Linked DNA regions of Corallococcus sp. EGB. The protein of the gene in region 1 binds, or shares a complex with, the protein of each later gene. Links are inferred from orthologs where the notes say so. Each region holds a gene or a part of one and is shown on either strand. Other genes may lie near its edges.

Region 1 (4,129 bases):
GGCGCCCTCCAAGGCGGGGTCAACGTGCTCTGCCGACCACCAGGGTAGCGGGAGACCGGAGGCCCCTCAACCCCTCGGAACTGCTGGGCTTTTCCTGCCGGACCGCAATGTTCCAGGAAGGCATGGCGCGCGGATGTCCGCCATTGAAACGGCGCACCGGTCCCAACGGAAGGTTGCAGCGTGACGGCGGGTATGCGAACGAACCGTGTCCTCCACCCGTCATTCGGAGCGCGAATCGCGATGCGGATTCTCTCAGGCGTCCAGTCGTCCGGAAGGCTGCACATCGGCAACTACTACGGGGCCCTGCGGCAGTTCGTGCAGCTCCAGGACCAGGGCGAGGCCTACTACTTCATCGCCAACTACCACGCGCTCACCACCGTCCGGGACCCCAAGCTCGCCCTGGACCTCACGCGCGACGCGGCGCTCACGTACCTGTCCCTGGGCCTGGACCCCAAGAAGGCCGTCCTCTTCCGCCAGAGCGACGTGAAGGAGGTGCTGGAGCTCAACTGGATCCTCGGCACCGTGGTGCCCCAGGCCCACCTGGAGCGCGCCCACAGCTACAAGGACAAGGTCGCCAAGGGCATCAGCCCGGACTTCGGCCTCTACGCGTACCCCGTCCTCATGGCGGCGGACATCCTGCTCTACAGCGCGGATCAGGTGCCGGTGGGCAAGGACCAGATCCAGCACATCGAGTTCGCGCGCGACTGGGCCGTGAAGTTCAACACCCAGTACGTCCCGGGCTACGACCCGGCGGATCCGGAAGGGAAGGAGCGGGGGCACACGCCCGGCATCCTCAAGCTGCCGTCCGCCTTCGTGCAGGAGAACGCCGCCACGGTGCCCGGCATCGACGGACAGAAGATGTCCAAGTCCTACGGCAACACCCTGGAGCTGTTCGGCGACGAGAAGGACATCAAGAAGCGCATCATGTCCATCAAGACGGACTCCACGCCGGTGGACGCCCCCAAGCCCACCACGGACGCGCCGCTCTATGACCTGCTCAAGCTGATGCTCCCGCCCGGCGAGTTCTCCGACGTGGACGCGTCCTGGAAGGCCGGCGGCAAGGGCTACGGCGACTTCAAGAAGAAGCTCCTGGAGGCCTTCCACGTCACCTTCGGCCCCGCCCGCCAGCGCCGCCAGGAGCTGCTCAACGACCCGGGAGAGCTGGAGCGCATCCTCGCGGACGGCGCCGAGCGCGCCCGGGCCGAAGCCACCCGCCTGATGGACCGGGTCCGCAAGGCCGTGGGAATCCCCTGAACACCCGTTCCTGTTCAAATGTTTGACCCCCCCGGGAGGCATTGCTAAGGAGGTCTGTCCCCCCGGCGCCCGCTAAAGGCCGGATTTTCGGGCCCTTTCGCATGACGAAGTTCCCATCCCCCCAGAAGGACGCCGGCCGGTGAGCGAAGGTCGCAAGCCCCCACCGCCCGACGACCTCCCGCCAGACCCCGACGGGGAGGGATTGCCGCGCACGCCCGGAGACGCGTTCCGGGTGGCGCTGCCCAACTTCGAGGGTCCTCTCGACCTGCTGCTCCACCTCATCAAGGAGCACCGGGTTGACATCTTCGACATCCCGCTGGCGCTGATCACCGCCAAGTACCTGGATTACCTGGAGCGGATGCGGGAGCTGAACCTGGACATCGCCGGGGAGTTCCTGGTGATGGCCTCCACGCTCGCCCACCTGAAGAGCCGCATGCTCCTGCCCCGGCAGGACGCGGCGCAGGTGCCGGAAGGCGCGGACGTGCTCGCGGCGGTGGAGGAGGCGCAGGACCCCCGCGCGGAGCTGGTGCGAAGGCTCCTGGAGTATCAGAAGTACAAGGAGGCCGCGGAGCACCTGGCCAAGCAGGACATCCTGGACCGGGACGTGTTCGCCCGGAAGGTGCCCGTGGAGGCGGTCCCCATCCCTGAAGACGAGGTGGGGCTGCAGGAAATCAGCGTCCTCAAGCTGGTCGAGGCGCTCGACCGCGTGCTCGAGCGGCTGACGCCCAAGAAGACGCACGAGGTGGTGCTGGAGCGCGTCAGCCTGTCGGAGGCCATCCTCCGGGTGGCCGAGCGGCTCAAGAAGGACGGACAGGTTGTCTTCGAGGCGCTGTTCACTGAGGCGGCCACGCGCCAGGAGGTGGTCATCACCTTCATCGCCATGCTGGAGATGGTGAAGCGCCGCCTCATCAAGGTCTTCCAGGAGGAGCCCCTGGGCCCCATCCAGGTGACGCCCAACGGGGACGCGCTGGAGAAGCTCGTCCCCACGGAGGTCGACGAGAGTGACTACCGGTAACGGTCCCGACGACGCTGACGAGACGCCCGCCCCCGGCACGCCCGGCGGCCCCGGACAGTTCTCCGAGGAGGAGATCGCCGCCGTCACCGGCCCCGGCCCGGACGATGCGGAGCTGGACGGGGTGGAGCCGGCCGCCATCGAGGAGGACTCGGACGACAGCGTCCCGGACCTGCAATCCTCCTTCGAGAAGCTGGTCTCCAAGAGCCGCAACCTCTCCCCGGACCGCATCCGCACGGTGCTGGAGAGCGTGCTCTTCGTCGCCGAGCGCCCCCTCAACGTCGACGAGCTCTACCAGGCCACCGGCATCCCCCGGGACGCCATCCTCCAGGCGCTGGATCAGCTCTCCGGCATCCACCGCGAGGGCATCAGCGGCGTCGTCCTCTACGAGGTGGCGGGCGGGTGGCAGTTCCGCACGGACCCCCACTCCGCGGAGTACGTCCGGCGCTACCTCCGGGTGAAGCCGCAGCGGCTCACCCGCGCGGCGGTGGAGACGCTGGCCATCATCGCGTACCGCCAGCCCGTCACCCGGCCGGAGCTGGAGGACATCCGCGGCGTGGACTGCGGCGCGGTGCTCAAGGCGCTGATGGACCGCAAGCTCGTCAAGATCCTGGGCAAGCGGGAAGAAGTCGGCCGCCCCATTCTTTATGGAACCACGCGCGAGTTCCTGGAGTTCTTCGCGCTGAAGGACCTCTCCGCGCTGCCCACGCTCCGGGAGTTCCATGAGTTGACCCAGGAGCACCGGGAAATCGTGGAGAAGGAGGCGGCGCCGCCGGCCCCTGTGGCGGCGGGGACGGTGGCGGCGCTGTCGGACCCGGGGTTCACGAAGCGGATGGAGAAGAACGAGGCGGCCAGTGAGGCCGCCTTGGAGGAGCTGGAGGAGGCCATGGCGGCCGCGGAGCGGAGCCAGAAGGTCAGTGCCGGCATCCTGGAAAGCCCCCCTTCGCCCGAGAAGGGTGATAGCGAGGGGCCCAAGCCCGAGTGATGGGCGGCAACTGGAAGAAGGCACGGAATGGCGGCGGAACGTTTGCAGAAGTACCTGGCTCGCGCGGGAGTGGCTTCGCGCCGGCACGCGGAAGAACTGATCACCTCCGGTCGCGTCGGAGTGAACAATGAGACGGTGACGGAGCTGGGCAGCCGGGTGGAGCCCGGGGTGGACCTGGTGACCGTGGATGGGAAGCTCGTCACGCCGCCGGAGGAATCGTCGTACTACCTGCTGTACAAGCCCGTGGGCGTCGTGACGACGCTGTCGGATCCGCAGGGCCGGCCCACGGTGGCCAGCTATGTGGAGGAGACGGGCCGCCGCCTGTTCCCCGTGGGCCGTCTGGACTACGACGCGGAGGGCGCGCTGCTCTTCACGGATGACGGCGCGCTGGCGCACAAGCTCACGCACCCGAGCTTCCAGGTGCCGCGCACGTACCTGGCGAAGGTGAAGGGCACGCCGGACCAGCCCACGCTGGAGAAGCTGCGCGGCGGCGTGCGGCTGGAAGACGGCATGGCCACGCCGGTGTCGGTGGACATCTTCGAGAAGGCCGAGCGCAACACCTGGCTGAAGATCGTCGTGGCGGAGGGCCGTCCGCACCTCATCAAGCGCCTGTGCGCGGCGGTGGGGCACCCGGTGGTGCGCCTGTTCCGTCCGAACTACGCGGGCGTGGGCGTGGAGGGGCTGCGCCCCGGCGAGCTGCGGCCGCTGAAGGTCTCGGAAGTGAATCAGCTCACGGAGGTGGCGGAGGGCCGTGCGCAGCCGTCCGCCGCGGACCTGAAGCTGCCGCCGCGCCGTCACGGGCGCTCGGCGCCGGGCTTCAGCGAGGCGGATGACGACGACATCGAGCTGTCGATGGACGACGACGCTCCGGTGGCGCC
Region 2 (4,202 bases), 1.7 Mb from region 1 along the record:
GCCAACACCCAGAAGGACCTCTCCGCCGCCCAGCAGCGTCTGGCCGCGGACCAGGGCGCCTGCCCGAAGAAGAGCTACACGCCCGCGAAGAAGAAGTAGTCGCGCGAGCGGCACGCGGCTGCTGGAATGAGAACGGGCGCTCCGGAGGACATCCCGGGGCGCCCGTCTTCTTTCCGGCCACCGGGCCCCGAGGAGGGCCCTGCCCCTGCCGCGCGCCTTACGACGCGGCGGGGACCTTGTCGTCGTTGTGCGCGGAGGCCTCGCGCATCTTCACGCTGACGAGCTTGGAGATGCCGGGCTCCTCCATGGTGACGCCGTAGAGCGTGTCGGCGATCTCCATGGTGCGCTTGTTGTGGGTGATGAGGATGAACTGCGACTGGTTGCTCATCTCCTTCACCATGTCGTTGTAGCGGCCCACGTTGCCCTCATCCAACGGGGCGTCGACCTCGTCCAGGAGGCAGAAGGGCGTGGGCTTGATGAGGAAGATGCCGAAGATGAGCGCCACGGCGGTGAGGGCCTTCTCGCCACCGGAGAGCAGGTTGACGCTCTGGAGCTTCTTGCCCGGGGGCTGGGCGACAATCTCCACGCCCGGCTCGCCGTTGGGGCCCTCCTGCGTCAGCACGAGGCTGGCGCGGCCACCGCCGAAGAGGCGCGGGAAGATGGCCTGGAACTTGTCGTTCACCACGTCGAAGGTCTGCTTGAAGCGCTCGCGGCTCGTCGCGTCGATGCGGACGATGGCTTCCTTCAGCTGGCTGATGGACGCCGTGAGGTCCTGACGCTGGGCGGAGAGGAACTCGAAGCGCTTGGACAGCTCCGCGTGCTCGTCGATGGCGGTGAGGTTGATCTCCCCCATCTTCTCCACCTGCGCGCGCAGGTCCTTGAGCTCGCTCTCCACCTCCGGCGAGAGGGGCGCCAGCAGGTGGTAGTTGTGCAGCTCCGCGGACAGCTCCAGCTGGTAGCGCTCGCGGATGCCGGCGGCCAGGTGCTCCAGCTCCAGGCCAATCTCCTTCTCGCGCAGGGTGATTTGCGACAGGCCCTGCATGAGCTCGTCCAGGCGTCCGCGCAGCTCGCGGAAGGCGGTGTCCTGGTCGCGCACCTCCGCCGTGGCGGTGGTGTGAGCGGTGCGGCGGGCCTCCAGGGCCTCCGCGGCAGCGCGGTGCTCCGCCGCCCGCTGCTCGCGGGTGGACTCCAGCTCCGCGAGCCGGCCCTGCAGCGTGTCCACCTTGGCGCGGCCTTCCGCCACGGTGTTCTGCAGGCGGGTGACGCGCGCCTCCATGTCGCGGCGCTGGGCCACCAGGCTCTCCAGCTCCTTGCGGGCGGACTCGCCGCGCTCGCTGCCGGCGGCCACCTTCACGCGCAGGCCCATCAGGTCCGCGGACGCCGCGTCCGCGCGCTGGCGCAGCCCCTCCAGCTCACTGGCGTACTGGCGCACGCGCTCCTCGCGCGCCTCGCGGTCCGCCTGGCCGTGGGCCACCTCGCCGCGGCTGGACTCCTCTTCGTTGGCGAGCGCGGTGTGGCTCTGCGACAGCTGCCCCACCTCGGCCTCCAGCGAGCGCAGCCGCTCGCGCACCCGGGCCAGGTCCTCGCTCGCCTTGTGGAGGTCCTTCTCCTGGCTGGCCAGGTTGACCTCCTCCGCGTGCTGCTCCTTGCCCAGGCCCTTGAGGACGGCCTCCGCCTGCCCCATCTGCTTCTGGAGCGTGTAGTGCCGGGTCAGGATTTCGTTGTAGCGCTCCTCCACCCGGGCGACCTCCGCCGCCAGCTCGGCGATTTCGCGCTTCTTCTGGAGCGCGCCCACCGCCGCGCCCTCGCGCTCGCCGCCGGTGATGGAGCCGTCCGCGCGGAACACCTCGCCGTCCAGCGTGACGAGCGTGACCGCCGTGGGGGTGCCTTCCGCGTACTCGCGCGCGGCGGCCAGGTCCTGGACGATGACCACGTCGCCCAGGAGCAGCTTGAGCACCGGCTCCAGCGCGGGCTCACAGGACACCTCCTTGAGCGCGTGCGCCAGGACGCCCGGGCGCGAGAGGTCCGGCTCCACGTAGGCGCGGGCCTGCTCGCCGGAGGGCACCGGCAGGAAGGTGCCGCGCCCTTCGGCGTGGCCCTTCAGGTACTCCACCAGCTCCACGCCCTTCTCGCGGCTGTCCACGATGACGTGCTGGAGCCGCTCGCCCAGGGCCGCCTCCACCGCGCGCTCGTAGCGCGAGGAGGTGACCGTGAGGACATCCGCCACCAGGCCGAAGATGCCCTGCTCGCGGGCGGCCTCCGCGGCGCGCACCATGACGGCGCGCACGCCCCGGTCGAAGCCGTCGTAGTTCTTCTGGATGTCCTCCAGGGACGACAGGCGGCTGCGCTTGTCGCTCAGCTCCTCGCGCAGCGCGATGACCTGGACCTCGTTCTCCGTGAAGGCCTCGCGCGTGCGGGTGAGGGCCTCCTCCTCGTGGCCCCGGCGCTCGGCCAGCTCGGAGGCCAGGTGGCGCGTGTCCTCCACGTGCCTGGCCGCCTGGGTGCGCACGGCGTCCAGCTCCTGCTCCTGGACGCGCAGGGCCTCCAGCTCACCGGCGAGCTTCGCGCGGCGGGCCTCCAGGTCCGCGCGCTGGCGCGCGAGGTTGACCAGGTTGCTCTCGTGGTTCGCCAGGCGCGTGGCCACGGCGACCAGCCCCGCCCGCTCCTGCTCCAGGCGCAGGGAGATTTCGGTCTGCAGCACGGAGACGCGGCGCTGCTCCTCCAGGGCCACCTGCATGGCCACTTCGTCTTCCTTGTACGAGCCGGCGATGCCCGACAGCTCCGCCTCGCGGGCCGTCATGGTCTGCACCACCTCGGCCTGCCGCGCGAGCAGCGCGTCCAGCTCCGCCTGCGCGGACTCCACGCGCGCGCCGGTCTCCTCGAAGTCGCGCCGGCCGTACGCCAGCTCCTGCGCCTCGCGCTGCAGGGCGCTCTCCAGCGCGTGCACCTCGCTGGCGGACTGCTGGAGGGCCGCCCCTTCCGCGTCCAGCTCCGCGCGGCGCCGGGTGATGGCCTCCTCCAGCTCCTTCACCTTGTCCAGGCCCTCGCGCTCCTCGCCGCCCAGGTTCTCCAGGCGCGACTGGAGCACGCGCTTCTCCGCCATCAGCTCCAGCGAGCGGTGGCTGGCGGAGTGCAGGTCGATCTCCCGCATGCGCGCCTTGAGCTTGCGGTACTTCTCCGCCTTCTTCGCCTGGCGCGACAGCGTGTCGAGCCGCTTCTCCAGCTCGCCGGTGATGTCGTTGACGCGCAGGAGGTTGGCCTCGGTGGCCTCCAGCTTGCGCTCGGCGGCCTTGCGGCGGGCCTTGTACTTGGTGACGCCCGCGGCCTCTTCCAGCAGGTGCCGGCGGTCCTCCGGCTTGCTGGAGACGATGAGGCCCACGCGGCCCTGCTCGATGATGGAGTAGGCCTTGGTGCCCACGCCCGTGCCGAGGAAGAGCTCGGTGATGTCCAGCAGGCGGCAGACGGTCTTGTTGATGAGGTACTCGGAGTCGCCGTTGCGGAAGAGGCGGCGCGTCACGGTGATCTCGCTGAAGCCCTGGTACTGGGGCGCGAGCGTGTCCGTGTCATCCACGAGGAAGGTGAGCGACACCTCCGCCATGGACAGGGGCGGCTTGTTCTCCGAGCCGTTGAAGATGACGTCTTCCATGCCGCGGCCGCGCAGGTTCTTCGCGCTCTGCTCGCCCATCACCCAGCGGATGGCGTCCACGACGTTGGATTTGCCACACCCGTTGGGGCCGACGACGCCGGTGACGCCCTCGTCGAAGGAGAAGACGCTCCGCTCCATGAACGACTTGAAGCCGGTGATGTCCAGGCGCTTGATTCGCATGCCAGCGGGCCTCCCTACAGGCCGACGGTGAAGCGGGTGAAAACGCGCGCGAGGCCGGAAAATCGGCTCCGCAGCGTTCGGCAGGAGTACCAACGCACCCCACCGCGGATCAAGCGTGACCATGCCACGCATGACCCTATGTCAAGTGCTACAGGCCGGTAGGCGAGCGTTCCCGCGCCGCCCTTGCAAAGCAGTCGTCCCACCCTACCTTCCACTCGATCTTTCCGGAGGCGTCCTACGTTCCAGCCCTTGCTTGCCTTGTCGCTCCTCGTGGGCGCGTCCCCGACGTCCCAGGTAGCACCCCGGTCTGACATGGCGGCGGCGGCGACGGCGGCCCCCTGTCCGAACCCCTGGTTCCCCATGGAGAACGGCCTGT

The links. Proteins that work in one complex are often made in the same cells at the same time.
Region 2: the proteins of KYK13_RS20435 (region 1) and smc are in contact, whole or in part, in a crystal structure (PDB 3ZGX), measured with the Bacillus subtilis proteins. The link is inferred for Corallococcus sp. EGB from one-to-one orthologs.

What each region holds. Positions count from the first base shown.
Region 1 is NZ_CP079946.1:4,913,928-4,918,056, forward strand. What follows is about bases 564-3,362. They hold KYK13_RS20435 (ScpA family protein), read left to right. Parts: upstream 564-1,456; coding sequence 1,457-2,269; downstream 2,270-3,362. Other genes in these bases: trpS (tryptophan--tRNA ligase), read left to right, coding at 564-1,254; scpB (SMC-Scp complex subunit ScpB), read left to right, coding at 2,256-3,251; KYK13_RS20445 (pseudouridine synthase), read left to right, coding at 3,279-3,362. In the rest of the region: more of trpS, read left to right, coding at 241-563; more of KYK13_RS20445, read left to right, coding at 3,363-4,129. UniProt on the Bacillus subtilis protein: Participates in chromosomal partition during cell division. May act via the formation of a condensin-like complex containing Smc and ScpB that pull DNA away from mid-cell into both cell halves.
Region 2 is NZ_CP079946.1:3,179,514-3,183,715, reverse strand. What follows is about bases 18-4,202. They hold smc (chromosome segregation protein SMC), read right to left. Parts: upstream 3,827-4,202; coding sequence 218-3,826; downstream 18-217. Other genes in these bases: KYK13_RS13645 (hypothetical protein), read left to right, coding at 4,139-4,202; KYK13_RS13655 (hypothetical protein), read left to right, coding at 18-99. Outside these bases: more of KYK13_RS13655, read left to right, coding at 1-17. UniProt on the Bacillus subtilis protein: Required for chromosome condensation and partitioning.